3 regions of the Agarivorans sp. D1326 genome follow, and region 3 is predicted to be linked to each of the others. Evidence: predicted binding sites of a transcription regulator. Region 3 holds the regulator's gene; each other region holds the start of a gene.

Evidence for each region. The regulator MetJ, encoded in region 3, represses methionine synthesis genes. The targets are predictions, from matches to a motif close to TAGACGTCTAGACGTCTA.
Region 1: the regulator MetJ is predicted to act here: its motif matches at 5,687-5,704, upstream of metE (5-methyltetrahydropteroyltriglutamate--homocysteine S-methyltransferase).
Region 2: the regulator MetJ is predicted to act here: its motif matches at 1,725-1,742, upstream of metK (methionine adenosyltransferase).

Annotation. Positions count from the first base shown of each region.
Region 1 covers NZ_JBTWEN010000004.1:115,513-125,263, reverse strand. Annotated here, with positions in the region: gene ACYFDN_RS09310 (endonuclease/exonuclease/phosphatase family protein) at 1-865, opposite strand, end outside; gene ACYFDN_RS09305 (hypothetical protein) at 1,069-1,434, shown strand; gene ACYFDN_RS09300 (hypothetical protein) at 1,450-2,124, opposite strand; gene ACYFDN_RS09295 (hypothetical protein) at 2,121-2,390, opposite strand; gene ACYFDN_RS09290 (YMGG-like glycine zipper-containing protein) at 2,565-3,338, shown strand; gene ACYFDN_RS09285 (GGDEF domain-containing protein) at 3,395-4,381, opposite strand; gene ACYFDN_RS09280 (LysR substrate-binding domain-containing protein) at 4,525-5,448, opposite strand; gene metE (5-methyltetrahydropteroyltriglutamate--homocysteine S-methyltransferase) at 5,718-7,985, shown strand; gene ACYFDN_RS09270 (MATE family efflux transporter) at 8,089-9,558, shown strand; gene ACYFDN_RS09265 (DUF2375 family protein) at 9,555-9,751, opposite strand, start outside.
Region 2 covers NZ_JBTWEN010000009.1:1,744-11,494, reverse strand. Annotated here, with positions in the region: gene ACYFDN_RS16545 (SprT family zinc-dependent metalloprotease) at 1-441, opposite strand, end outside; gene metK (methionine adenosyltransferase) at 533-1,684, opposite strand; gene ACYFDN_RS16535 (YbbN family protein) at 2,045-2,590, opposite strand; gene ACYFDN_RS16530 (chloride channel protein) at 2,944-4,215, opposite strand; gene tkt (transketolase) at 4,422-6,416, shown strand; gene epd (erythrose-4-phosphate dehydrogenase) at 6,501-7,526, shown strand; gene ACYFDN_RS16515 (phosphoglycerate kinase) at 7,582-8,745, shown strand; gene fbaA (class II fructose-bisphosphate aldolase) at 8,844-9,751, shown strand, end outside.
Region 3 covers NZ_JBTWEN010000012.1:107,305-117,055, forward strand. Annotated here, with positions in the region: gene priA (primosomal protein N') at 1-1,447, opposite strand, end outside; gene rpmE (50S ribosomal protein L31) at 1,688-1,900, shown strand; gene ACYFDN_RS19190 (DUF3859 domain-containing protein) at 1,977-2,465, opposite strand; gene ACYFDN_RS19195 (hypothetical protein) at 2,847-3,215, opposite strand; gene metJ (met regulon transcriptional regulator MetJ) at 3,444-3,743, opposite strand; gene metB (cystathionine gamma-synthase) at 3,896-5,053, shown strand; gene metL (bifunctional aspartate kinase/homoserine dehydrogenase II) at 5,082-7,493, shown strand; gene ACYFDN_RS19215 (alpha-amylase family glycosyl hydrolase) at 7,653-9,719, opposite strand.

The DNA of each region.
Region 1 (9,751 bases), on a different contig from region 3:
ATACGTGGTCTATTCTTGCGCCGTGCCATGACGTGTATTTGGTGTAGTTAACTCCGCTGCCTACTAGGTCAATGCCATTGTTTAGACCGGCTAAATGCCGTTGATAAAGATTTTCTTGGACCGTCATATTAAAGTCTCCAGCAGCTATGTAGCTGGTTTGCTGCTTAGCCCAAGACGCCACCAAAGAGGCTTGCATGTTGCGAGCAAAGTGCAAGTCATTGAATGCTTCAGGCTCAAAACTACGATGGATTAAGGCGTTAATGGTTGGCCTTGGGGTGTCCATATGGATATTGGCGATACTCAGTTCTTTGCCTTCAATCGTGGTGTGATAAAACACTGCAAATTTACCGAATCCACCAAAGGTTTCACGCGATAAACTGCCTTGATGTTCAATTGGCGTTCTGCTTACGGTGCAAAGGTGGTCGCAGTGGCTATACCAACTATCGTCAAAGACTTGCTGCACCCGCTCAGGCTTTGATTCCTGCATAAACACAATGTCGGGTTTTAGCTCCGCCACCAACTTGCGAATTTGCGGTGAGCTTGCGCCATTGCCGTTGTTTAAGGACAAAATAGTGATGGCGCTAGCTTGCTGCTGAGGCAACTTAAGCTGAAGATCTTGAAACTGTACAAACACCACCGCGCAGAGTGCCCAGCTTAGGTACTGCCATTTGCCTAGCTGGCGGATAAACAAAATCGGCGTAAGGGCCAGTAAAATAGCCCACCAGCGCGGAGAGAATAGGCTCAAATAGCTTATGGATATTCCTAGAGGGGTATCTGGCAGATGCGGCAAGCTCAATATTGCTCCTGCTGCTAGCAGGCAGCAAATAGAAAGAGTAATAGAGAAGAATTTTACTAGCTTATTCATTAGCTTATTGTTACCTTCTGCGCCCTGTAAAATCTGGGCATAAGTATATACGCGGTAAGTGGCAAATTACCATGTCACGTCGTTTTAGCGTAACAAAGTTCTTGTAGTATGCGCAGTTATGGAAACGTAAACAATATGTAACAGCTGTGCCGCAGGCATTTCGCTGTTAATGGTGGTTTTGTTAACAAGTAGGTTGATTTCAAATGTTTTCTAAGCAAGGATCTGTTGCAGAAATTGGGTTCGGTATTAAGAACTTAAGCTTAAAAAAAACCAAGGCAGGTGGTGTGTTTCAGCTGTTACTAATATTACTGGGTGCGGTAGTGCTGTTTTTTAATCGCCGCGATAGTAGTCAAAGAGTGTGGGCTCGTTTACCCACGCTAAACGACTATCAGACTCGTTACCCTGAAAAAACCGAAGATGCTAATACGATTCGTTGTATCCATTGCGATAGCGACCAAACGTGGGAGTATGGTTTGGAAAGCCTGATGGATCACCGCCGTGAGTGTGTTTGTCTAGCCTGTGGGCACCGTTTGTGGCGAAAAGAGCAAGAGAGCTTGGCTATTCAATAGCCTCTTCAGAACTCCTCAATTACTTCTTAAGATATTTAAAAATACCGGTGAATTAAATAGCGCTTGTCGTTCTATCCTACAGGTTACGTACTGATAGCGCTTACCTCTATGTTTGATACCAACATTACGGTTGTCACTTGGTGGGCCTATCGCTTCAATGGAGTGTGGTACGTTTTCTAACATCACAAAAGCAATGTCGCGGCGAATTCTAATGCCTATATAGCTTAACGACTTATTCATAATGAAGGCTTTAAACAAGTTTTCGTAAACTTGAGTGATGGCGTTTACTCGCCCTGTGTAAATGGAGTAAATATATAAGCTGGCTGGTTCATTGTTGCTGGCTAGCATTTCTTCGCATATATCGGTTTCATCTAAGCTTTTATCTAGTAGCTTCTCAAAATAGGGCTGTTTTATCTTGAGAGCAAAACAATGCCCAGCGAGTTGACCGAGGTAGAAATAGTAACTTACCTCTGCAGCGGGATGGTTTTGAAGCGTCTCGAGCCAAGCGCTGTCCCACTGCTCATAGCCAAAGGTGAGGTTATCAATGTAATTGCTTAAGTGTTGAGCACTATGATCCGCTAAAGGGTGGGGTGGGCTTATGCGCTCAAAGCTCAGCTCTCTTTGAGGGAGATAAGGATGAGCCCCCAAGTAGTGTTTAAACTTGGCTCGAGCTTCAAGAACTTTATTCATCGCTTGGTTGCTAGGAAGGTTTTCGAGCTAAAACTGCTGGAAGTGAAAATCTTATAAGCTTCATCACCAAAGTAGCGAATAATTTCTAGCTGCCGATTTAAACTTGGCTCTACTTTGCCCCGCTCCCAACGGCTCACCGCCAAGGCATCAAGCTCACTAAATTCTGGGCTAAAGGCCGCTAATACTTGGCAAAGCTGTTCTTGGGTTAGGTTTGCTTGGTTACGTTTTTGCTGCAAGTAGTCGGCAATGCTCTTGTAGTTAGCCATCTAGAGAGTTCAAGTAATTGTTATTATGTGGTTTATTTTAGCAGCACTTGTTGAATCGCCCAAAGTGGCTCGCTAGGCATTGATTATAAAAAAATATTTTTTGCATGCTCTGATGCTAGCTGGTGCTTTGATTTATCTTAGCGACCGATTATTTAGCAACCACGAGAATCTTGAATGAACAAAGTCGGAACCTCTATTAGTGTCGTTTTACTTGCAAGCAGCATGCTTGCTGGCTGTGCCTCAACGGATGGTGAGCCAGATCCTAACCAAGGAATGAAAACCGGTGCAGTAGGTGGAGCCGTTGTAGGTTTGGTTATGGGCGCGGTGACTGGAGATGCAGAGTTGGCAGTGAAAGGTGCTGCTGTTGGTGCTGCGGCTGGTGGTGCCAGTGGTGCAATGCGCGATTACGAGAATAGCCAAGAGAATCGTCGAACCGACGTAACTGCAGAAGCTATCTCCCAGCCAAACACAGTGATTATGAATGGTGATAATGCAACGGCCAATCAAGGTGAGCATTTGAACAAGTTGCTGGGTCAATGGCAGGTAAACGTTTGGGCGATTCAGCCTGATGGTAGCACCATCGAAGCTCAGGGGCTTGCTCGCGGTAAAATGATGGAAAGTGACGCTGCTACGGTAGAGCTAGAGCAGCTAGAAGTTGCAGGTGAACAACTTGAACTACAAGCCAGCACAACGATAAGTTATAACCTGCAACAGGGACATCAGTTAAGTGTGAGCGCTTCAAATCTTGAGAACGATGTTGTGTATGCTGGGGAATTTCAAGCGGCTATGAATCGTTTTAGCTACTATCCTTTGAGCCAAGTTAGTACAGCTAATATGCGCATGGAGTTACGAGTGGTGAGCCCGCAGCTATGGATTGTTGAAACCTACTCACAGCAAGGTAGTGAAGAGAAAATGATCCAGTCTTATCGCTTTAGCAAGATCAGTTAATAAAACTATATTTATAAACTAACGTTAGTAGTGATTAGCCTATTTAAACGAGTTGTTTAAATAGGCTGTTTTGGTGAGCTGGTTTCTACACGCTCAAATTGACTGGGCCAAGTTTGCTTTCTCCCCGCTTGCTTGGCTTGATATAAACCTTGGTCTGCCCGTTCAATCCAATCATCAATACTCTCACTTTCTTTGATGCTAGCTATACCTGCACTAAAGCTAATCGACAGTTGGTTAGGCGCCAATAAACTAGAAATTTTAGCTACGAGCTTCTCGCTAGTTTGGTAGGCAGTATCAAAGTCTGCATCATGCAACATGATAAGAAACTCTTCGCCTCCGTAGCGAAAAACGCGGTCGTTAACGCGGGTGTTTTGTTGCAAAAAGTGGGCAAACCACACCAGTATTTGATCGCCTACATTATGGCCATGTTGGTCATTAATGGCTTTAAAATGGTCTAAATCTAAAAGGATAATGCTAGCTTTTATGCCACTGCGTTTGTGTTGTTGGGTAGCTTTTAGCAGCTCATCAAACAAGGCTCTGCGGTTGTAGCAGCGCGTGAGGGAGTCTTTAAAAGCGAGTTCTTTTAGTTCGTTATTTTGTTTTACCAGTACCCGCGCCAGGCCCCAAGCAAAAATGTGTGAAGCCACCACGCCAATGCTAAATCGTATACCTTGATGAACACCTAAGTGATGAACACCAAGAATTATTGCCAGAATGCTTACAGCCAATACAAGGCGCTCTGCCATTTGCAGAGGTAAGTGAATAAAGCTGGCCAAAATTAATGCGGGAACAAAAAACTCGCCATGCATATTGGGTTGAGTTAGTGCTAATAATACCGGGGGAATGGCTAGCAATAAGAACCATACGTCGGCAGTTTTGTAATGGTTGGATTCCGGCTTGGTGAATAAGAAGAATAGCGAAACTAAAATGGCCAAGGCGCAGGGTAGTACCACTAAGCCGTACCAAAATACCCCATCAACTAAATGAGTAATTGAAAAATAAGCACTAGGAATGAAACCTGCCAAATGCATGACAAGGCTCATTTTTCTTTCTGTAAACTCTGCTGGAGACCAGTCAGACACCATCGCAAAAACCTATGCCAAAAGTTAAAATACGAGCTTGGAGCTTTCCTTATGTTATTAAAAGTAAACTCTTTTTGGCGGATCCGTCAAATCAAATTGACGCTTTATTTATGCTTAAAGCTTAGTGCTCTGCTGCCTTTTAGTTGGCTGAGGGCTTGTTGCAAAATGAGCTCAACAAAATCTTTTAGCACTGTACTTGATTGAGCGTTTTTACTAAAAGCTGCGTACATGGGGCGCCATAAAGCCTGTTCAAACGACAATAAGTGCACAAATTGTTGTTGCGCATAATGCTCTACTGCCCAATAAGGCATCGCTGCCACTCCCATTCCCGCTGCGACCATTTGCAGTAACATGGCTGGGTTATCGGCGTGTTTCCATTGTTTTACAGCTACTTGGCTGGGTTGAAGAATGTAACGATATAAGTCTAAGCGTTGTGGCGTTACCGGGTAACTAATGACGGTCTCTTGGCTCAGCTGGGAGGCTTTTACTGTTGCTTGGCTGCTTAAGCGGTGTTGAGGTGGACAAATAAGTACCATTTCATATTCAAACAAAGGCTCAAAGTGGATTTGCTCCTCTGGGCTTACTTCAGACGTTAGCAGAATGTCAGCTTCACCGCGTTGTAACAAAGGTAGGCCGTTATAGTCTTTATCTTGGCAAAAGTGGCTATTTACCTCTGGCCAAGTTTGCTGAAATCGCTGCAAAGCGGGTAGTAGCCATTGAAAACAAGCATGACAATCAACACTAATGTTTAAACGTGTTTGCTGTTGTTGGGCGGCGCTAAATTGTTGCTCGGTTTGTTCAATTAAAGGCAGCACTTGCTGGGCTAAACTAAGCAGTTGCTGGCCGTGTTGGGTGAGTTGCAAGGGCTGTTGCTTTCTTAACACTAGGTGACTATTGATGCGTTGCTCTAAGTCTTTTAGCTGGTGAGATAGCGCCGAATCTGTAATAAACAACTTAGCAGCCGCTGACTTTAAAGAAGAGCTAGCAGCAATAGCTTGAATGCAACGTAAATGCTTTATCTCTAACATTTATCTGGCTAGTTCCTTTAAGTGTTTGGGCGAATTTGCAGCTTAGGCAGTTCAGGTTTGTTTGTACATATAAGTGCCAAGTTAGATGGCTTAACATGAATATTTTTCAATATAGGTATGGGGATCGCTTTAATTCTGTATAACCAGTTTTCACTGGATTAAGCAGAGTTGAGAGAAATTCAATTTAACTTGATGGCTTTTCAATTGTGTTGAGGCCTCGCTCTGGTCAATATGGATTTATACATCTAGACGGCTAAAAGGATATTGATATGAGCACTACTCACATATTGGGTTACCCAAGAATTGGTAAGCAACGAGAACTAAAATTTGCTTTAGAAAGCTACTGGCGTGGCGAATCTTCGCAGCAAGAGTTATTACAAGTTGGCAAAAACATTCGCCAACAAAACTGGCAAGCGCAAAAAGACAGCGGTCAAGCTTGGGTGACCGTCGGCGATTTTGCTTGGTACGACCAAGTACTCAATACCTCATTATTGTTAGGCAACCTGCCTAAGCGTCACCAGTCTGAGCAAATTAACCTAGATAGCATGTTTGCAATTGCTCGTGGCCAACAGGGCTGTGGCTGTAATCATGCGGCATCAGACATGAGCAAATGGTTTAACACCAATTACCATTACATTGTGCCGGAGTTTTCTGAAGACAGTGTATTTAGCCTACAGTGGCAGCAACTGTTTGATGAAATTCGCGAAGCATTTGAGCAAGGCCATGCAGTTAAGCCAGTTATTTTGGGGCCTGTTTCTTACCTGTACCTAGGTAAAAATGACGACCAAGCAGCCAGTGATTTTGACCGTTTGTCGTTATTGCCACAGTTGTTAACGGTTTACCGCGAGATCTTCCAAGCTATTGCTGATTTAGGTGTAGAGTGGGTTCAAGTGGACGAACCTATCTTGGGCCTAGAGCTCGATTCGCAATGGCAAGACGCATTATTAGCTGCTTATAAAACAAAGCTCAGCCCCACTAAGTTACTTTTGACCAGCTACTTTGCAGATGTGTTAGACAATGCTGAGGTGATTAAGCAATTGGCGGTAGACGGGCTGCATTTAGATTTATCTGCCGCTCCACAACAGCTTGAGCAAGTACTAACTTGGTTACCTGAAGCGTGGGTACTGTCTGCCGGTGTAATTAATGGTCGCAATGTATGGCGAGCAAATTTGCCAGAGATTATCGAGAACTACAGCTCACTTAAAGTTCGTTTAGGTGAGCGCCTGTGGCTTGCCTCGTCTTGTTCTTTATTGCACAGCCCGCTTGATCTAGAGAGTGAAACGGACTTAGGTGATGCTAAGTATCGTTTGGCTTTTGCGGAGCAAAAATTGTCTGAGCTGCAAATACTTGATGAAGCGCTAAACGGTGAAGCCGACGCCTTGCGGCTATCTCGCCAATACAGTGCCGCTTTGCAAAACCTTAGCAAGAAAAACAACTCCAGCTTGCAGCAGCGAATTAGCGCCTTAACCTCGGCTGAGCGTGAGCGTACTTTAAACTTTGAACAGCGCCAAGAGATTCAGCAGCAAAGTTTGAAATTGCCACCCTTGCCAACCACTACTATTGGTTCATTTCCACAAACCAATGAAATTCGTCGTCAGCGTCGCGAATATAAGGCTGGGCAACTAAGCCAAGCTGATTATGATGCTGCGCTTGCGCAACACATTAAGGATGCGATTGAGTGTCAAGAGCGCTTAGATTTGGATGTGTTAGTGCATGGTGAAGCCGAACGTAACGACATGGTTGAGTATTTTGCCGAGCTATTAGATGGCTTTATTGCCAGCCGCTTTGGTTGGGTGCAAAGTTATGGTTCGCGTTGTGTAAAACCAGCAATTATTGTAGATGACATCGAGCGCGCTAAACCTCTTACCATTGAGTGGAGCTGTTATGCGCAATCCTTAACTAACAAGCCGGTTAAAGGCATGCTAACTGGTCCGGTGACTATTTTGACGTGGAGCTTCGCCCGAGAGGATATTAGCCGCGCCCAAATCGCTGAGCAAATCGCTATCGCCCTTAATGATGAAGTGGCCGAGCTACAACAAGCCGGTATTCAAGTTATTCAAATTGATGAACCTGCTATTCGCGAAGGTATGCCGCTTAAACGCAGCCAATGGGATGACTATTTAAACTGGGCGGTATCGGCCTTTAAGTTGTCAGCCGCTAGCGCCAAGCCAGAAACGCAGATCCATACTCACATGTGTTACAGCGAGTTTAATGACATTATGCCGGCGGTTGCCGCATTGGATGCCGACGTATTAACCATTGAGACTTCTCGTTCGGCGATGAGTTTGTTGCAGGCCTTTGAGCACTTTGAGTATCCAAATGAAATTGGCCCAGGTGTTTACGATATTCATTCGCCTAACATTCCTAGCATTGATGATATTAAGGCGTTGATAGATAAAGCAGCACAATGGATCCCATTGCAACGCTTGTGGGTAAACCCAGATTGTGGCTTAAAAACCCGTAATTGGCAGGAAACTGAGGCAGCCTTAAACAACATGGTATTAGCAACCAAAGAGCTACGTGCTAGCTTTAGCTAAATTTAACTAGCAATAGCCCCTTTAATTAAGGGGCTATTTCGCCAATGACTTCGTTTTAATTAGCGCCTACACTAGAAATTACCCAGTTGTTTTGAGAGTTTCTATGCCAAAGGCAAAGTTCGTCTCTGGTGATATTTTTCGCCACATTGTTGTTATGTCCTCCACCAATGCCATTGGCTTAACTGCTTTATTTTTGGTTGATTTAGCCGATCTGTTTTTTATTAGCTTACTGGGTGAGGCTGAGCTTGCAGCAGCGGTAGGCTACGCCGGTACTATCGCATTTTTTACCACTTCAATTTCTATTGGCTTATCGATTGCGATGACCGCCTTGGTGTCAAAAGCGATTGGCCAGCAAGATAAAGCGCGGGCTAAGCAGTTAGTCACCAATATCTTATTTACTGGTTTTTTGATTAGCGCTGCTTTTGCCGCTTTGGCTTGGTATTTTGCGCCAGAGCTATTGAGCTTGATTGGCGCTAAGGCCAGAACCCATGAACTTGCAGTACAGTATTTAAGAATCTTGCTGCCTTCGCTACCGATTCTTGGTTTGGCCATGAGTGGTGGCGCTGCACTGCGCTCGGTAGGTGATGCAAAACGGGCGATGTGGTCTACCTTGGCTGGCGGTGGGGTAAATGCGGTACTCGATCCGATATTTATATTTGCGCTTGGACTTGGATTACCTGGTGCCGCTATTGCCTCGGTTATTGCGCGCTTTGTGGTTGCGGGTGTTGCCTTGTCTGGAGTGGTCTACAAGCACCAGTTGTTTGCTGGCTTTAGTTTGCAAAAGTGGCTGGAAGATCTGCGCGCTATCTTAAAGGTGGCAGCTCCTGCCATGATGACCAATGTAGCCACCCCTTTGGGCAATGCCTATGTTACTGCTTCTATTGCTATTTTTGGCGATGCCTACGTAGCGGGTTGGGCTGTGGTTGGACGTATAATGCCGGTGGCATTTGGCATGATATTCTCGTTATCTGGCGCCATTGGCCCTATTGTTGGGCAAAACTTTGGTGCAAATAATTACGCTAGAGTACATGAGGCCTTAAGCAAAGCGCTTTGGTTTAACGGTGGGTTTGTTGTTGCCGTGTCGTTAATTTTGCTGTTAGGGCAAAACGTTATTGTGGATGTGTTTGGCGTGGGTGGCGAAGCGGCTACTGTTATTGGTTTCTTCTGTACCTGGATAAGCTTTAGCTTTGTATTTAATGGGGCGATGTTTGTGGCTAACGCTGCCTTTAATAATCTTGGTTACCCAAGCACCTCTACCATGCTTAATTTTGGTAAAGCAACTCTAGGCACAATCCCTTTTGTTTATTTAGGTGGACAGTGGTTTGGCCCGTTGGGCGTGTTGGGTGGTCAAGCAGTCGGAACGGTTGTATTTGGATTATTGGCACTGCGAATGGCTTTTTATATTGTGGCTAGAGTCACCAATAAGCATCAACGTCAATTGGCCGAGCAAGAACAGCCATTAGAGCCCAGTGTGCCGCTTACGCCATTTTGTTCTAGTCGCGCTTATATGTGTGCGGAAGCTGATTTGGAGGATACAGTGTCTTCTAAAGATACCGCAGCTGCTAAATCTTAAGCCACAGACAAGGGGCTTACATCAAATCGGTCGCCGAGTAAGTTTAGTAAGTCGGCTTGGCCGGCTATCACGGCAACAATAATTTTTCCCTGTTTGTGTTTGCTGGGGATCACCACTCTGCCTTGGCAATTCACAACTTGATCTTTTAACAGCATAGATTGCAGCTGATAAGGGTTGTCGCTTGGGTAAAAAA
Region 2 (9,751 bases), on a different contig from region 3:
CTTCTTGCACTGATAACTGGCCCCTTTTAACACTTTATTATGACGCCGTACACTTAATTGATGAACTTGGCAGGCACAGCGATATTCAAAACTGCTTAGCTGTAGATGTTCTAGTGAGTAGTTGTGAGTGGTAGCAGCGGGGCAGTTAAAAACCTGCTGCATTATTTGTTGCCATTCTACACCGTGGGGTTTTACTCGGCCGTATACCGCGTGGCAGACAAGATGAGCGACTTCGTGAGGGACGGTTTGCGCTAAAAAGTGTTCTGGTTGCTGTTGATAAAAATGGGCGTTAAAACGCAAGCGCCATTGACTTAAATTGGCACTACCCGCCACTTTACTTTTTCGCGATGACAGCACCAGCTCGGGGCGCTTAAAGCTTTGCTTAAAATGGCTTTCTGCCAGCCTAAAGCACAGTTCTACTTGATGAGTTATTTGCTGCACAAATTGAATTCTTAGACTTAGCCAATAAAAAAGCCGAAAGGATAATCGACGATTATACGCTTTCGGCTTAATTTAACGAGTGAGCAATAGCTTATAAGCCAGCTTCACTCTTTAGTAGTTCTGCTTTATCAGTCGCTTCCCAAGGGAACTCTTCACGACCAAAGTGACCGTAAGCAGCGGTTGCTTTATAGATTGGGCGCTCCAAATCTAGCATGCTTAAAATACCGTAAGGGCGCAGGTCAAAGTGCTTACGCACTAAAGCCACTAATTTGTCATCGGCAATTTTGCCAGTGCCAAAGGTATCAATGCTGATTGAAGTCGGCTCAGCCACACCAATTGCATAAGATACTTGAATCTCACAGCGATCGGCTAAACCTGCGGCAACAATATTTTTAGCTACATAGCGGCCAGCGTATGCGGCACTACGGTCAACTTTTGAAGGATCTTTACCAGAGAATGCACCGCCACCATGACGTGCCATGCCGCCGTAGGTGTCTACAATAATTTTACGACCGGTTAAGCCACAATCACCCATTGGGCCACCAATTACAAAGCGGCCAGTAGGGTTAATGTGAAACTGGGTCTTATCGTTAAGCCACTGTGCAGGTAGTACTGGCTTAATGATTTCTTCCATTACGGCTTCACGTAAATCGGCAGTAGAAATACTGTCACAGTGCTGTGTAGACAAAACTACAGCGTCAATGCCAGTAATAATGCCATTCTCGTAAGCAAAGGTAACCTGTGATTTAGCATCTGGGCGTAACCAGTCAAGCGTGCCATTTTTACGCACTTCTGCTTGGCGCTTAACCAGCAAGTGTGAGTAAGTAATTGGTGCAGGCATTAATACGTCGGTTTCGTTGGTGGCATAACCAAACATTAAACCTTGGTCACCAGCGCCTTGATCTTCTGGGCGTGAGCGGTCTACTCCTTGGTTAATGTCTGGGCTTTGTTTGCCCACAACGTTAAGCACTGCGCAAGAGTCAGCATCAAAACCCATATCTGAGTGGGTGTAGCCAATGTCACGTACTGTTGAGCGAGCAAGTTCTTCGATATCAACCCAGGCAGAGGTATTGATTTCGCCGCCTACCATTACCATGCCGGTTTTTACGTAGGTTTCACAGGCTACACGTGCCTTTGGGTCTTGCTCTAAGATTGCGTCCAATACTGCATCAGAGATTTGATCTGCAATTTTGTCTGGATGCCCTTCAGACACTGATTCTGAAGTAAATAAATGAGTAGCCATGTTTATATCTCGTAAATGGAATTATATACGTATGGATGTTTTACCATCTGGACGTCTATTCTAAGTGAGGGGTAAAAGATTTGCTAGCGCTTATTAATGAAAATAATTCACATTGGCAGATTAGTTTTATTGAATTTGCCCATTAATACGCAGGCTTTCAACTTTGAGATCTTAGCAAAATCTATTTTGTTGCTAATCGCTTAGTTATCTTTAGGGGCTGGTGGTATGTTCGAACGGCAGATACAGAGCACCGCATAGAAAAGCCTAAAGGTGGTGGTTGTTAGATCTTAATTTGAACTGTAAAGCATTTAGCCGCTTCTAAAGCGGCTAAATGTAAAATTATGAGTGCAAGTTGCGTTGTTAGGGCTTGCTCAGCTCGTGCTTGATCCAGTTGCTCAAGTTTTGCCTGGTTTCGAGTCCGGTTTTGCGAGCGATTTCTTCGTCGCCACGCACAATTACAACAACCGGCAGAGTAGAAACTTGATACTTGCTACGAGCGGTTCTGTCTTCACTCAAGTTAATTAGCTCAATTTTTTTGTCATTCTGCTGGTTATAAAGCAGCACCAAATCAGCTTGAATTTTACTTTGGTCATTTCGGTCATGCACAAAAGAGACTAAGCGAATTGGAGGACGAGGACTACGGGTTAAATCTAGGCATTGGCCGCCATCATCGTATTCTTTACATGACCAAACAAAGTCGTGGTACTTAAGAGTTTGCGAATAGAAGTATTGGCCAGCATCGAACTTTTTGATGCTAGGTATGTGCTTGGTGGTTTCACCATGTTCATCGCTGAAGCTTTTAATCACTCGACTATTAGCTTGGAAGGTGGTGGTGTCGGTATTTACGGCAGCAAAAACTTGACCTGAAAACCAAGCCATTATTAACAGTACAACTGGGCGGCGCATAAAAAAAATCCCTATAAAATACAAAGCCACTATTAATATCCGTGTCATTCTAGAACACTTAAGCCTGCAAGCCTATCGTATTTTTCTGTGATACCGTTCTCATTTTCATTTCGCCTAGTTTTTCCGGTGAATAGCTCCTTTCTTGTCTTATTTGACAGGTATTATCGGCTCATCTTTGCTGGTTAGGATTTTGCTATCTGTAGTGCTGGGACTGGGCTATTCGTTTCACACATTTGTTGGGAGAGCGCTGCTCAGTTTATCTAGCTAGCGAGTTGTTTTGGTAATAGAGAATGCGAGGGTACTTGTATTTAAGCTTGTCTCTTTGTCGTCGCCGCTATTGCTGGGTCTTACATTTAACTTTGCTGCAACTGTTCACTATCTAGCGTTTTGTTTTCTTCCTTAACTAGAACGGGGCTATTGATTAAGCGGATTTGCGCATTGAGCAGTTGCTGCTCAATCAAACTGGGTGAACGGAAGATATATTTGGCAATGGCACTGGCGCACAAACACGCCACTATGGCTGGTATAACAATTTCAACCTGCATGGTTTGTTCGGTAATTAGCAAAAATGCTGCCCAGGGGGTGCGAAATACTGCGCCAAACATGGCGCCCATACCTACTATCACTAGCATTAAGTCTGCGCTGTTAGGAATAACCTCGCCAATGATACTGCCTAAAATACCGCCAATTACCAACATGGGGCCCAAACTGCCACCGGGTAGGGCAAAGGCTAAAGCTACAGTGGTTAAGACGATCCTAGCTAATAACCAGAGGTGCTGTTGGCCAAGATCTAACTCCCAATAAAGTAAACCGTTTGGCGTAATAGGTTCTAAACCTAACCATTGAGGGTTTAGCAGTCCTGCCAAGGCTGTCGCACTAGCAGCAATGGTTACCGCATAGTTGCGGTTAAGTTTGGGCATGGCGCGAATAAGCTTAACCAGCAAAGTAGCAAATACACCACACAACATGCCGAGTAAGGCAAACTGCGCTAAACCATGCCATTCAAAAGACTGTGGAGGCAGGTTAATTGTTAACATGCTTCCACCATGTAATTGCGATATAACGCTTGCTGTTGCTGCCACCACGGCAATGGTGGCGATAGAGCGCCAATTAAAGCGGCGCATGACTAACTCATAAGCTATCACCGTACCGGCCAATGGCGCATTGAATAAAGCCGCTACTGCCGCGGCGGTGCCACATGCAACACTTAAGCGTACTTGACCTTCGGTTAAGCGCGCGGAATAAGACAAATTACTGGCAACAACCGCGCTTAGATAACAGGCTGGGCCAACTATTCCTACGGCATAGCCACCCCACGTTAACAGCAGGCCTACCGCAAACTGATATATCAGGTTACCCCAGTGCAGCTGCCCCTCATCAAAGTGGTAAGCCTTCACCACAAAAATTAAACCCACTTGTTTGTAACGACTAAATAAGCGCTCAAACAACAGAATACAAATAGCCGCAATAAAGGGCAGTGAATAAACAGGTAAGGGCGAATCAAGAAACTGATTAGGGTTGAGGTGGGCGAGATCACTAAACAATAATGCTAAGCCACTGGAGAACAAACCTATGAACAGGTAAACAAAAAAACTGCGGCTGCGAAAAGCAAAGTTGTTCGCCATTTTTTGTTTAACGTCCTTGTTTGGTTCTTATATCAAGACTTTATCACGAAGATTCAAACTGTAAATATGCGATTGCTTAAGCATTCAGCAGAAAAAATGCATAAAACTGGAGATTCTTTTTAGATAAATATTGAGTAACACCGTTGACTTTGTGACAATACGCGCCTCTCGATACCCAATAGCCCTAATATTTGCAGGAGAAATTCATGTCTTCTCGTCGTCAATACGCCAACGCTATTCGTGCTTTAAGCATGGATGCAGTTCAGCAAGCTAACTCTGGTCACCCTGGTGCACCAATGGGAATGGCAGACATTGCTGAAGTTCTATGGCGCGACTTTTTGAAACACAACCCAACTGACCCAAACTGGGCAGACCGTGACCGCTTTATTCTATCTAACGGCCATGGCTCAATGTTGCTGTATTCTCTACTGCACCTATCTGGGTATCAGCTACCTATTGAAGAGCTTAAAAACTTCCGTCAGCTGCATTCTAAAACGCCTGGTCACCCAGAGTACGGTTATGCACCTGGCGTAGAAACCACCACTGGCCCATTAGGCCAAGGTATTACCAACGCAGTTGGTATGGCGCTAGCCGAGAAAATCTTAGCGGCTCAATTTAACCGCGATGGCTTCCCAGTAGTTGATCACTACACTTACACCTTCCTTGGTGACGGTTGTTTGATGGAAGGTATCTCGCATGAAGCATGTTCTTTGGCGGGTACTCAGGGCCTAGGCAAACTTATCGCATTCTGGGATGACAACGGCATCTCGATTGATGGTGAAGTTGAAGGTTGGTTTACCGATGACACAGTTAAGCGTTTTGAATCCTACGGTTGGCACGTAATTGGTGGTGTAGATGGTCACGACAGTGAAGCTATTAGCGCTGCAATTAAAGCTGCTCAAGCTGAAACTACTCGCCCAACCATGATTTGTTGTAAAACCGTTATTGGTTTTGGTTCGCCAAACAAATCTGGCAGCCACGATTGTCACGGTGCTCCACTAGGCCCTGAAGAAATCGCTGCTGCCCGCGAATTCTTAAACTGGCCACACGCTGCGTTTGATATTCCACAAGATGTTTATCAAGCGTGGGATGCCAAACCTAATGGTGAAAAAGCGCAATCAGAGTGGAATCAGTTATTTGCTGGTTATGAAGCTGCTCAGCCAGCATTGGCTGCTGAATTTAAGCGTCGTGTTGATGGTCAACTACCTGCCGACTGGAAAGAGTTTGCCGATAACTACATTAGCGAGTTGCAAGAAAGCCAAGCTAAAATTGCTACCCGCCAATCTTCACAAAAAACACTAGAAGCCTTTGGTCCTAAATTGCCAGAGCTACTAGGTGGTAGTGCTGACTTAGCGCCGTCTAATCTTACTATGTGGTCTGGATCTGAAGCTGTTACTGCTGAAGATGCTTCAGGCAACTACATGCACTACGGTGTTCGTGAGTTTGGTATGTCGGCCATTATGAACGGCATTACTTTGCACGGTGGCCTAAAAGCTTATGGTGCAACTTTCTTAATGTTTATGGAGTACGCGCGTAACGCTTTGCGTATGGCTGCATTAATGAAGCAACCTGCGATCTTTGTATACACGCACGATTCAATTGGTTTAGGCGAAGATGGCCCTACTCACCAAGCGGTAGAGCAAACAGCAAGCTTACGTTTAACGCCCAACATGAGCACCTGGCGCCCATGTGACTCGGTTGAGTCTGCAGTGGCTTGGCGTCATGCGGTAGAGCGCAGCGACGGCCCAACCTCACTAATTTTCTCTCGCCAAGGCCTAGCGCCGCAAGCGCGTGATGCTCAGCAGTTAGCTGACGTAGCACGTGGTGGTTACGTGCTTAAAGACAGTGCAGGTACACCAGAGTTAATCTTAATTGCGACCGGTTCTGAAGTAGAACTAGCGGTTGCGGCATACGAAGAGCTGACTGCTGCTGGTAAAGCAGTACGAGTAGTGTCTATGCCAGCTACCGATGTATTTGATGCGCAATCTGCTGAATACCGTGAATCGGTATTACCTAATGCTGTGCGCAAGCGTATTGCAGTAGAAGCCGGTATTGCTGACTTCTGGTACAAGTACGTTGGCTTCGACGGCAAAGTTCTAGGTATGACTACCTTTGGTGAATCAGCGCCTGCTGGTGAACTATTCAAGCTATTTGGCTTCACTAAAGAAAACTTAGTGAGCATGGCTAACGAACTACTATAAGCGCTAGCTTGGTGTAAGTTCAGTAAAAATAGAACCCTCTGCTAAGAGGGTTCTTTGTTTCAGCGTTATCAAAAGGCGATATGTATGCCTAAGCAAGCTATTAGAGTAGCCATCAACGGATTTGGTCGAATAGGCCGTAGTGTGGTTCGGGCTCTTTTTGAATCTCATCGTCAGCATCAAATCAAAATTGTCGCGATTAACGAACTGGCAAGCCCAGAAGCCATGGCTCACCTTCTTAAGTACGATTCTACTCACGGTACTTTTGCCGAAGATGTACTGCTACAAGGCGAAACATTGCTGGTGGAAGGGCAAGTTATACAGTTGCTACATCAAAGCGATCCCAGCACGCTACCTTGGCAAGATCTGGAAGTAGACATTGTGATGGAGTGTACTGGCCGTTTTAGCTCGGTAGCCGATGCGCAAATGCATATTGACGCGGGTGCTAAGAAAGTTTTGTTTTCTCATCCTGCCGATCCTTGCGTAGACCAAACAGTAGTCTATGGTGTAAATGACCAGCTATTAAGTGCAGCCGATAAAGTGGTGTCAAATGGCTCTTGTACCACCAATTGCATTGTGCCGGTGATACAGGTCTTAGATGAAGCCTTTGGGGTTGAATGTGGTACTATTACTACAATTCACTCGGCAATGAACGACCAACAAGTGATTGATGCCTACCATACAGACTTACGTAGAACACGTGCTGCAGGGCAATCAATAATCCCGGTTGATACTAAGCTGGCTAAAGGTGTAGAGCGGATCTTACCTAAATTTGCAGGTAAATTTGAAGCAATTGCGGTAAGGGTGCCAACACAGAACGTTACGGCGATGGACTTAAGTGTAACATTGTGTAAAAAAGTTACAGTTTCTGATATAAATCAAGCCATCCAAGCTGCAACTTGCGGTAAATTAAGCGGCATCTTGAGTTATACCGAAGAACCATTGGTGTCTATCGATTTTAATCACGATAGTCATTCAAGCATTATAGACGGTTCACAAACCCGGGTAAGTGGCGAACATTTAGTAAAAGTGTTGGCCTGGTGTGACAACGAGTGGGGCTTCGCCAACCGTATGTTAGACACCGCAGAGTTAATGAGTAACACGGAATTGTAGGTTTAGCCATGCTGGCTAAACTGTAAGTTTAAATTGAAACTATAGAGGACAGATAATGTCAATTATCAAAATGACCGACTTAGATCTTGCAGGCAAACGCGTATTTATCCGTGCTGATCTAAACGTTCCAGTAAAAGACGGAAAAGTAACTTCAGATGCACGTATTCTTGCATCTCTTCCTACCATCAAGCGTTGTCTAGAAGCTGGCGCTAAAGTAATGGTTACTTCTCACCTAGGTCGTCCAACTGAAGGCGAATACGCAGAAGAGTTCTCTCTAGCTCCTGTAGTTAACTACTTAAACGACGCATTAGACTGTGACGTTAAATTAGCTAAAGATTACCTAAATGGCCTAGAGCTAAACACTGGTGAATTGGTTGTTCTTGAGAACGTTCGCTTCAACAAAGGCGAAAAGAAAAACGAAGAAGAGCTATCTAAGAAGTATGCTGCATTGTGTGACATCTTCGTTATGGACGCATTTGGTACTGCACACCGCGCCCAAGCTTCAACTCACGGTGTAGGTACTCACGCTCCTGTAGCATGTGCTGGTCCTCTTTTAGCTGCTGAGCTAGAAGCATTAGGTAAAGCGATGGACAACCCAGAGCGTCCATTAGTAGCAATTGTTGGTGGTTCAAAAGTTTCTACTAAACTAACCGTACTTGAGTCTTTATCTAAAATTGCTGACCAACTAGTAGTAGGTGGTGGTATTGCTAACACCTTTATCGCTGCTGACGGCCACAACGTAGGTAAGTCTTTATACGAAGCTGACCTAGTAGATACTGCTAAAAAGCTAATGAAAGAGTGTGCGATTCCAGTAGCTACAGATGTTGCATGTGCTAAAGCATTTGACGAAAACGCAGAAGCGGAAATTAAGCCAGTATCTGAAGTACAAGACGACGACATGATCTTCGACTTAGGTCCAGATTCTACAGCAGCACTAGCTGAAATTATTGGCAATGCTAAAACAATCCTTTGGAATGGCCCAGTTGGCGTATTCGAATTCAAAAACTTCGAAGCCGGTACTGCGGGTATTTCTAAAGCCATCGCAGAATCTGCGGGCTTCTCTGTAGCGGGCGGCGGTGATACACTAGCGGCCATCGACAAGTTTGGTATTAAAGCCGATGTTTCTTACATCTCTACTGGCGGCGGCGCTTTCCTAGAGTTTGTAGAAGGCAAAGTATTACCAGCTGTAGCCATGCTTGAAGAGCGTGCAAAAGGCTAATTACTTGATCGGGAGCTTCGGCTCCCGTTTTCTGTATTAGAATGTTCTATGCAGAAATGAATAATTTTTAATCAATAAGACTAAATGGAACCATTGCTATGTCTAAGATCTTTGACGCAGTTAAGCCAGGTGTAATCTCTGGTGATGACGTACAGAAAGTTTTCGAAATTGCTAAAGAAAACAAATTCGCTTTGCCAGCAGTTAACGTAGTTAACACTGACTCAATCAACGGTGTTCTAGAAGCTGCTGCTAAAGTTAAAGCTCCAGTTGTAGTTCAGTTCTCTAACGGCGGTGCAGGTTTCTTCGCTGGTAAAGGTCTGAAACTTGAAGGACAAGAAGTACAAATCAAAGGTGCTGTAGCTGGTGCTAAATACGTTCACGCAATTGCTGAATCTTACGGCGTTCCTGTGATTCTTCACACTGACCACGCTGCTAAGAAATTGCTACCTTGGATTGACGGCCTACTAGACGCTGGTGAAGAGTTCTTCGCACAAACTGGCAAGCCATTATTCTCTTCTCACATGATTGACTTAAGTGAAGAGTCTCTAGAAGAGAACATTGAGATCTGTGGTAAGTACCTAGAGCGCATGGCTAAAATGGACATGACGCTAGAAATTGAACTAGGTTGTACTGGTGGTGAAGAAGACGGCGTAGACAACTCTGATATGGACGCGTCTGAGCTTTACACTTCTCCAGAAGACGTAGCTTACGCTTACGAAAAACTTAACCCAATCAGCCCTCGTTTCACTATTGCGGCTTCTTTCGGTAACGTACACGGTGTTTACCAAGCGGGTAACGTTGTACTTACTCCTACTATTCTTCGTGATTCTCAAGCTTACTGTGCTGAGAAATTTGGTATTGCACCAAATGCACTTAACTTTGTTTTCCACGGTGGTTCAGGTTCTTCAGAAGCTGAAATCCAAGAGTCAATTGGTTACGGTGTTATCAAAATGAACATCGATACTGATACTCAGTGGGCAACTTGGAATGGTATCCGTGAATATGA
Region 3 (9,751 bases):
CACATTTTTCACATTGGTGTGGTACTGCTTTCTGGCTGCCACAGTGGTGACAAGCTAAATGGCGAGGTTGTTGATGATAGGTAAAGTAGGCCTCACAGCGCTCACATTCACATACGTGGCCACACTCATGGCACAGCAACGCAGGGGCGTAACCTCGGCGATTTAAAAACAGCATTACTTGGCGGCCAGCTTTTAACTCAATGCGCATGGCTTTAATTAGTGCTGGTGATAAACCTGACGATAGTGGCTGCTGGCGAATATCCAGTAATTGTTGCTCGGCTAATACCGCATTACCAGCGCGTTGTTTTAGCTCTAAGTGTGAGTAACGGCCACTTAGCGCATTGTGCAAACTTTCTAGCGATGGGGTGGCAGAGCCTAACACCACCGGCATTTTTTCTAAGCGGGCACGCACTATGGCTAAATCGCGCGCGTGGTAGCGAAAGCTGTCTTGCTGCTTAAAAGAGCTGTCGTGCTCCTCATCGATAATAATTACCCCAGGGTTTTTCATGGGGGTGAATACTGCCGAACGGGTGCCAATAATAATGCCTGCTTCGCCTTGTTTGGCTTTAAGCCATGCGGTAAAACGCTCGGTGTCGTTTAAACCAGAGTTAATCGCATAAACCGGCACTTTAAAGCGCTCGGCAAAGCGCGCTAAGGTTTGTGGCGTTAAGCCAATTTCGGGCACCAATACTAAGGCTTGTTTACCTTGGGCGAGCACTTCGGCAATAATATTTAAATACACCTCGGTTTTGCCCGATCCGGTAATACCCTCGATAAGAAAGGCCTGAAAACTGCCAATGCTTTGATTAACTGCCGCCACTGCAATGGCTTGTTCTGCATTAAGCTTAAGCGAGGCTTGGTTGTTGGTATCGCTTTTCGACCACAGCGCTGGTGCGGGCGTAATCTCATGTTTTTCGATAAAACCTTTATCTACTAGCGCTTTAATGGCAGTACGGGATAATTCTTGTTGCTTGCATTGTTCGTCACTCAGCTGGCCATCTTCTTGCTGTTGCAAGCTGCCTAATACAACCCCTTGCTTGGGGGCGCGGGTAAAGTTAGTTAAATCGGCCACTTTGCCCTGCTCGCTTAAACGCCACACCACAATGCTTTTAGCTTTGGCTGGCTCACCTTTGCGTAAAAGTGCTGGCAAGGCTTGGCTGATCACATCTCCCAAGCTGTGGTGATAATAAGAGCTAGCCCAATTAAGTAGCTTAAATAGGCTTTCTGGTAACAATGCTTGTTGATCGAGTGATTCATTAAAAGGTTTAAGTTTACCTTCGGCAATGTCGCTGTCGCTGGGGTGTTCTATTACCAAACCCACTTTTTCGCCTTTACCAAAAGGCACCTTTACGCGAGTACCAATGGCTGGCATTGGAGTGTTTGCTGGCACGCTGTAATCAAAAAGGCGACGCAGGGGAATAGCTAAGGCAACACGAACAATCGACACTAATGAATAAACTCAAGCAAAAAACCTGTCTCATTCTACTGGCAGAGCACCTTGCGGAGCAAATTAAGCGTTTGGCGAATTTTTGCCCGCTTTTTGTTGTTGGGTGCTTGCTATGCTAGGTGGCTTCTTATATGATCCGCCACCTAAAATTTATAGGCTCTGATAGAGTTGCTTTCGTATGGTGTTTGGTGTCAATTGTGGCGACCAGATGGCGATACGGCCCAAGTATTGAGGTAATCCATGAAAACTGATATCCACCCAACTTACGAAGTACTTACTGCTACTTGTTCTTGCGGTAACGTAATCGAAACTAAATCTACTCGCACTGGCGCAATGTTCCTAGACGTATGTGACAAATGTCACCCGTTCTACACTGGTAAGCAACGTAACGTTGATACCGGTGGTCGTGTTGATCGTTTCAACAAGAAATTCGCTGTATTGGGCAAAAAATAAGCCAGCCTTATTTACGCTACACAGCAAACAAAAAGCGCCTAAGGGCGCTTTTTTTGTGTCTGGGGCTTAATAGTTTTTAGATTAAGCTAAATTGCTTTTTAGTTAGAAGTTTACCTTCATGGAATACTTCAAATAACCAGTTACCAGTAACAGCTTCCCATTTTTCTTCGATGAAGTAGAAATGACAATTACTCGTTGTCCCGTTTTTTAGTTTTAGCGTTTTACTGTATGACATCGAAGTATAGATTTTCCCGTCATCATCTATCATTTCAGGGCTGGTAATCGATTTAGTTACTTCAACCTTTTTTTGTCCAGCTTTTACTTCAAAACAATAACCAAAAGTTGTACCCACTTGAGCTGCTATCTCAGTTGTTTGCTTAGTGACTTTTCCACTCTTACCCGTTAGTACCGAATCGTTTGGCGTATTGCTTGCTGAGTATTCTCCTGTGAGACTTGATTGCCCGTAAATCCCGTAGTCGAGAATTGTTGAAGTTACTTCGGTATTTGATTCAGTACTGGCACATCCTGCTAATAGAATTAGCGCAGCTGTGTATAGCTTTTTCATGATCATCCTTGACGTTATTAACTGACTTAAAATAGAAATTTTTTTGAGGATGATAACTAACTAAACTAGAAAGTCGATTGCTTAATGTTTTGCTGAGCTTATTTTCTTTCGAAGTTAGACATACGCAGCTGAACTCATTAGCAAACGCAGTACAAACTTTCACTTCATATTTAGTGTCTCCTGAGTGTTCAGATAATGCGGGGCAACCTTTCTTTTGCTTCATTTTCTTTGGTTGTTCAAAGAAAATGACGTCGCAGTTAGGCGAAACGGGTGCGTTTAGCTAACAGATGAGAAATAAAGCAAATGGAGGCAAGCGTAGCCTTAGGTAAGGTAAAGCAACAAAAGCCGCTTAATCAGCGGCTTCGTTTTATCAATTAGTACTTAGTTGTTGGCTTCTTCTCTCTGCTCTAAAGAGTGAGCTTTACCCAAAGTCCAAGTGTCATAATCTCGCAGCAAATAGAGAGCTAAGCATGCAGCGAGCATTGGCCAAGCAGCAAAGAACAATAAGTTATTAAATGGGTCTAGATACTTAGCAAATGAAGAGAATGTTGAACCAGCATGCAGCACCAACACCGCAAGGTAGGTGATGTTTTTCCATAAACCTAAGGTAAAGGCTGCGATAAAGGCGAGTTGTGCAAGCCCCATGGCAATAAGTGCATTGGTGGTTAAATTTAATCCGTAAAAGCCAGAGAACACTTTTATAGCATGCTCTGGTACAAGTACTTTATCTAATGCCCATATTATAAACACGAGGGCAATGCTTAGCCTTAAACATAAAAGGCCAAGTGATAGCTTTGAAGCTAACTGAGGTGGGTACGACGTTTTCATCCTTTTACCTATTTTAAATTAAGAGCCTGTTTACAGACCGGTAAGCCCCCAATTTGATTACAGTTTATGAGTAATAGTTGGTGAAAATAGTTTGTTGTACGCTGGGTTTAGGCAATAAAAAAGCCGCTCGGTGAGCGGCCTTGTAAAATGTTAATCTTCTTTATTGAGTTCCGCTTGGGCGGCTTTCTCTAAGGCCGGGTCGGGCTTGTCTTTTTGCAAGTCGGCGTCGTCGGGGAGCGGTTGGCCTGTGTAGGCGTGCAAAAATGCTTCGCAAAGTAGCTCACTGTTGGTGGCGTGGCGTAGGTTATTTATTTGTCTACGGGTTCGCTCATCGGTCAATATCTTTAGCACTTTTAGTGGGATAGATACTGTGATTTTTTTTACTTGTTCGCTTTTTTTACCGTGCTCAGCGTAAGGGCTGATCCACTCACCATTCCAATCTGTAGACATTCTGCAATACACACCAAACTAAAGAGACCCTATTGTAACGGGGGAAATGCGACTTAGCAATCCAACAGCAAAGACATTTAGACGTCTAGAAGTGTTGACGTCTTTTTTGCTGGTGGTAAAGTGGCAGGATAAATTGAGGGAGTAAATCAGCAATGTCTTTAAAAGATCTACAAGCGGCTACTATAGCAGTGCGCAGCGGTATTGAAAGTGATACCCAACACGGTGCGGTAGTGCCACCTATTTATTTGTCGAGTAACTACAGCTTTGCTGATTTTAACCAAAAACGCCAGTTTGATTATAGCCGTTCGGGTAATCCTACTCGCCACATTTTAGCCGAGGCGATTGCCGATTTAGAACATGGTGCTGGTGCGGTAATTACTAACACCGGTATGTCGGCGGTTAACCTTGTTACTGCCTTGCTTGAGCCAGGCGATTTATTGGTTGCGCCGCATGATTGTTACGGTGGTAGCTACCGTTTATTCGACAGCCTAGCTAAAAAGAATGCTTTTGAAGTGGCTTTTGTTGATCAAAACGATGACGCAGCTCTAGCTCAGCTATTGGCTAAGAAGCCTAAATTGGTATGGTTAGAGACCCCAAGTAACCCTTTGCTTCGAATTGTAGACATTAAAGCCATTGCCGAGCAGGCACATGCTGCAGGCGCATTGGTGGTGGTAGACAACACCTTCTTGTCGCCTGCTTTGCAAACGCCAATTTTGTTAGGTGCCGACATTGTGGTGCACTCGGCCACTAAATACATTAACGGCCACTCGGATGTGGTGGCCGGTATGGTGGTTGCGGCCAACGAAGAACTGGCCGAGCAATTGGCGTGGTGGGCAAACTGTTTAGGGTTAACGGGGTCGGCTTTTGATTCTTACCTTACTTTGCGTGGTTTACGTACCCTTAAAGCGCGTATGAATGTGCACCAACAAAACGCCCAAGCCTTGGTGGAATGCTTAAAGCAGCAAGAAGCGGTGGGCGAGATTTACTATCCTGGTTTGCCAGAGCATCCTGGGCATGTTTTAGCGCAAAGCCAGCAAAAAGGCTTTGGTGCTATGTTCAGTTTTGAATTGAATTTAGAAGAAAGCCAAATGGTTAAGTTTTTAAAAAGCTTACAGTTGTTTTCTTTGGCGGAATCTTTAGGTGGCGTAGAGAGTCTAATTGCTCATCCGGCTACCATGACGCACGCTGCGATGTCGGCGGAAGCGCTAGCAGAGGCTGGCATTTCTAATCAGTTATTGCGGGTATCGGTAGGCTTGGAAGATTCGCAAGATTTAGTTAATGATTTACAGCAGGCCTTTGCCCAACTGTAGTTTTACCAGCGTTGTAGAGAGGTAAGTCATGTCGGTAAATAGACATGTGCATAAGTTTGGTGGCAGCAGCTTAGCTGATGCAGGGTGCTTTAAGCGGGTGGCGGCCATTGTGGCCGAGCATACCCAAGCACAGGATTTAATTGTGGTATCGGCAGCGGGTAAAACCACTAACCGTTTAATCAATATTATTGAGTTGGCTAAACAGGCCGATAATGCCGCAGCCGATGCGCTCACCGGTTTAATTGAATTTCAAAGCAAGTTGGTGAATGAGCTTCTTGATGAAGCAGCTGCCAAACCGATCTTAACAGCGCTTGACGGCGAGCATCACCAAATTGCTAGTATTCTTGAAGGTGGGCTTACAGCCTTTACCTGCAACGAAGTATTGTCTTTTGGCGAGCGTTGGTCTGCACGTTTATTAGCTGCTTTGTTAAGTGCTCAAGATTGCCAAGCCGAATGGTTAGATTCTCGCCAGTTTTTTAAAGCGGAGTTATCTACCCAACCGCAAGTGGATGTTACGCAAAGTGCCCCCTTATTAGCTAAATGTTTAGCTGAAAAAGCCGCTTGTCGCATTGTGGTAACCGGGTTTATTTGTAGTGATAGTGAACAACGTACCGTGACTTTAGGTCGCAACGGCAGTGATTACTCGGCTACCGAGTTAGCCGCCTTGGCTGATGCTGTGTCTACTACGATTTGGAGTGATGTGGCCGGTATTTACAGTGCAGACCCACGTTTAGTGAAAGATGCGGTATTGCTCGAAAATCTTGCGTTGAATGAAGCGGCAGAATTATCGCGCATTGGTACCTCGGTATTGCATGCGCGCACTTTAGAGCCACTGGCGCGCTCTCGCCAAAAAGTGAACTTGCGTTGCAGCTACGCTCCCAACGACGGGCAAACCTTAATTCACCGAAAAGGCGCAAACAGCCACAGCGCTAAAATTGTTACCTCGGTAGACAATGTGGTATTGCTAGAGCTTACTTTTACTGAAGATTTTTCTCACAACGCCACCGCGTTGTTAGAGGTTTTAGCCTGTAGCCATTTAGCGCCAGCTACTCGCCATAAACATAGCGAAACCGGTTCTTTACGTATGGCTTACACCTGTGAGCTTGTGGATGAAGCCTTAGCAAAAATAGACCAACTGGCGAGCCAATTTCATATCCAAAAAATTGAACGTAGCGAAGGTTACAGTTTGGTAGCTCTAGTGGGTGCGGGCGTGTGTGATAACCCGCAGCAGTGTTACCAGTTTTTTCAGCACCTTGCCGAACAGCCATTAGAGTTTATTCACTCTAGTGCCGACAAACTAAGTTTGTGTGCGGTGGTGAGAAAAATCACCTTAGAGCCGCTATTAAAAGATTTACACAGCCACTTATTCAAGCAAAAAACCAAGTTGGGTTTGGTGGTATTTGGTAAAGGTAACATCGGTAGCCAGTGGCTTGAGTTGTTTAGCCAGCAACAGGCTAAGTTGGAGCAGCAACATCAAATTGAGTTGTGTTTGGCGGGTGTGTTTTCTAGTAAAGCTGGCCATTTAGATTTTGCTGGCTTAGCGCTTGAGCAGCTAAACAGCAGTGAGGCCGATACTGCACTTATTTGGCCAGAGATATTTGATAAGCTAAAGCGTCATCCCTATGACGAGCTTGCTGTGTTAGACATTACCGCCAGTGAAGCGTTAAGCGCTTATTATGGTGAATTTGCTCGGCATGGCTTCCATCTTATTACCGCTAACAAACATGCAGGGGCGAGTGAGCAAGCTAATTATTCAGCCTTGCAGCAGGCCTTTAGTGACCATGGTGCTCAATGGTTAAGTAACGCCACAGTAGGGGCGGGCTTGCCAGTGCAAAAAAGTATTCAAAGTTTGCGCGACTCTGGCGATGAGATTCATACTATCTCAGGAATATTTTCTGGTACCTTGAGTTGGTTGTTCCAACAGTACGACGGAACAGTGGCCTTTTCTGAATTGCTCGCCGATGCCTTAAATCAAGGTTTAACCGAGCCAGATCCTCGCGAGGATCTTTCTGGTAAAGATGTGCAGCGCAAGTTGCTTATTTTAGCTAGAGAGGCGGGTTTACAGTTGGAGCTAGCCGATATTGCGCTTAGCTCGTTAGTGCCAGAGCATTTAGCTGCCTTAACTGTAGAGCAGTTTTTAGACTCGATGAGCGAGTTAGACCAAAGCATGCTAGAAGCCTTTAATGACGCTAAGCGCCAAGGCAAAGTGATTCGTTTTCTAGCCAAAGTGAATCAAAAGGGAGAGGCTGAAGTTGGCTTATCGGCAATTGATGCACTTCATCCTTTTGCTAACCTTAAACCTTGTGACAATGTGTTTGCCATTGAGAGCTTATGGTACAAGCAAAACCCTTTGGTGATTCAAGGGCCAGGCGCGGGCAGAGACGTTACTGCAGGGGCTATTCAAGCTGATTTAGTTAGCCTTTGTAAAAGCCTTAAATAAGCTGATGTTGGATAAAAAAAGGCCTCTTAAACTAAGAGGCCAAATAGGATATTAAGGGTGTTTACAAACGCTTGAAGGTTGCTACCTTCACTCTAGTTTTAAGGGTTGCTAGAAAACCTTCCGCACAAGAAAAGGTGGCGTGAAGCCACCTCTCAATTTTTACTCACACTTGCTTACCATCATTGTGCCAGCAGCTGACACAGGATCTGCATTGTCAATCTTAAGGCTATAAACGTACTTACCTGCTTCAGGAATCGTTACGTTCATTTCTTTACCAGAGCCTTCAATGCGTGATACTGGTAGTGTTGTTCCTAATACAACAGTTTGACTCGGAGTCGACACTTCGAAACGCTTAGTACTGTCGTCACTCCACTCAGCAACTGCGTATTTAAAGCCAAAGGCTGTATCGTTAGGCTCATCAAATACTAATTGATAGAGGTTGTTACCTTTGTAGCTTAGTTTGTGAGAATCGACTGCAGCCCAGCCGTTGTGAGAACCTCGAGCAAATACATCTTCGCCGATTGGTCCAACTTCACTTGAATCAGGTAGGGTACAATCTGCTAACTCGCCTTCTCCGACAATGCCGCCTGTATCTGGGCCTTCTGGAGAAGGAGCTACAACTTCTAAGAAGCGAGACTCTAGGGCTCCTAATGTGATTTCATATTCACCAGAAGCTTGAGAAATAAGGGCATCGCTAACTAAGTCTTTCAGGTCGCCATTACTACCAATTTGTGCATCGCTAACGGTAACAGTTTTGGCTGAAGTGCTAGTATTAGCTAGGAATAATACTACGTTATCTCCAGACAACTTGTGGTCAAAATAAACATTGACTGCTTCGTCGGTAACAATTGCAGTGCGTTCACCTTTATATAAGGCTGGGTTTTCTGAACGAATTTGCATTAGCGTTGATATGTAGTCACGCAAATCTGCTTGCTCAGTATTAGCTGCAAATATTTCACCGTTGGTTCGGGCGCCAGTTGGCAAGCCTTCAACTTTTCCGCTATTTCGGGCTACGTGGTCATCACACAAGCCAACAGCTGCACAGGTATTGTTGTCTTCTTGGCCGGCAAAGCCAGGTACTTCATCGCCAATTTCTTCGCCATAGTAGAAAGTAATTGGTCCTGAATAGGCAGCCAAAAACGCATTTGCTGCTTTATGTCGTAACCAGTACTCTGATTCATTTGGTTCAGCGATGTTGCCGCGCTGTTGTAAGTCGCCTAGGCGAACTAAATCGTGGTTAGAGATAAAACCATTAGGAACAGCGTGTTCAGGGTAAGCCGAATGCGTGCTAAATACACTGGCTAGGTTGCCCGCACTGTGATTATTGCCGCCACTTTCTTCCACGGCATAAGACTGAACAATTCGGTATCGACCTGGGAAATCAAAGGCTGAACATAAACCGGGCTGTTCTGCTGTTCCGTAAGCCTGTTCTGCAATTTCAGATTCACCTCTCCAGATTTCGGCAACTAGGTAGCCCATAGGGTTAACTGTTTCGCCGTTCATGGTGTAGGTGGTTGCTTTGGAGGCATCTTCAACCGATTTACGAATTTCGCCCCATGCACCAACCGGTACTTGATAAGCTTGGTCTAAACGCCAGCCATCGATACCAAGCTCAGTAATCCAGTAAGTAGCTACCTCTTTATAAAACTCAAGGGTATCGTTATCGGTACCTGGGTAGCTAACTGGGTCATTCGCGCCTGAAGGCGTTAAACCGTTTGGAGATGGTGTTACGTTGCCTTTATGGTGACCAAATACACCATCAAAAAATACATACATACCACGAGCATGAGCTTCGTTCACTAGTGTACGCGCTTGCTCCATAGTGCCAAAGTTAGGATCGATGGCGAAGTAGTTGCGGGTAAAGTAGCCAGTGGCATCTAATTTTCCATTGCCTTCTGAATCGAAAATCGGCGTCATCCAAACGGCATTCATGCCTAAGCCCTGAATGTAATCAAGCGAGTCAATAATGCCTTGTAAGTCACCTTTGTGATGGCTAGTACCATAACCGTCGTTATAATCATGGTTAGAGTCACCATCAATAAACGCTTCGGTCATTACTTGGTAGATGCGCAGTTCTTTGGCTTTTTCGTAAATTTCAGCATCACAAGCATAAGCTTGGTATTCATAATCAGGTGTTCCGCCGTTGCCGCCGCCATCACCGCCGCCGCCACAAGCACTTAAACCAAATACTACTGCCATTGAGATGGCGCTCTTGGACCAATTCATTATTCATCCTTGCTAAATACAACTTATATGAG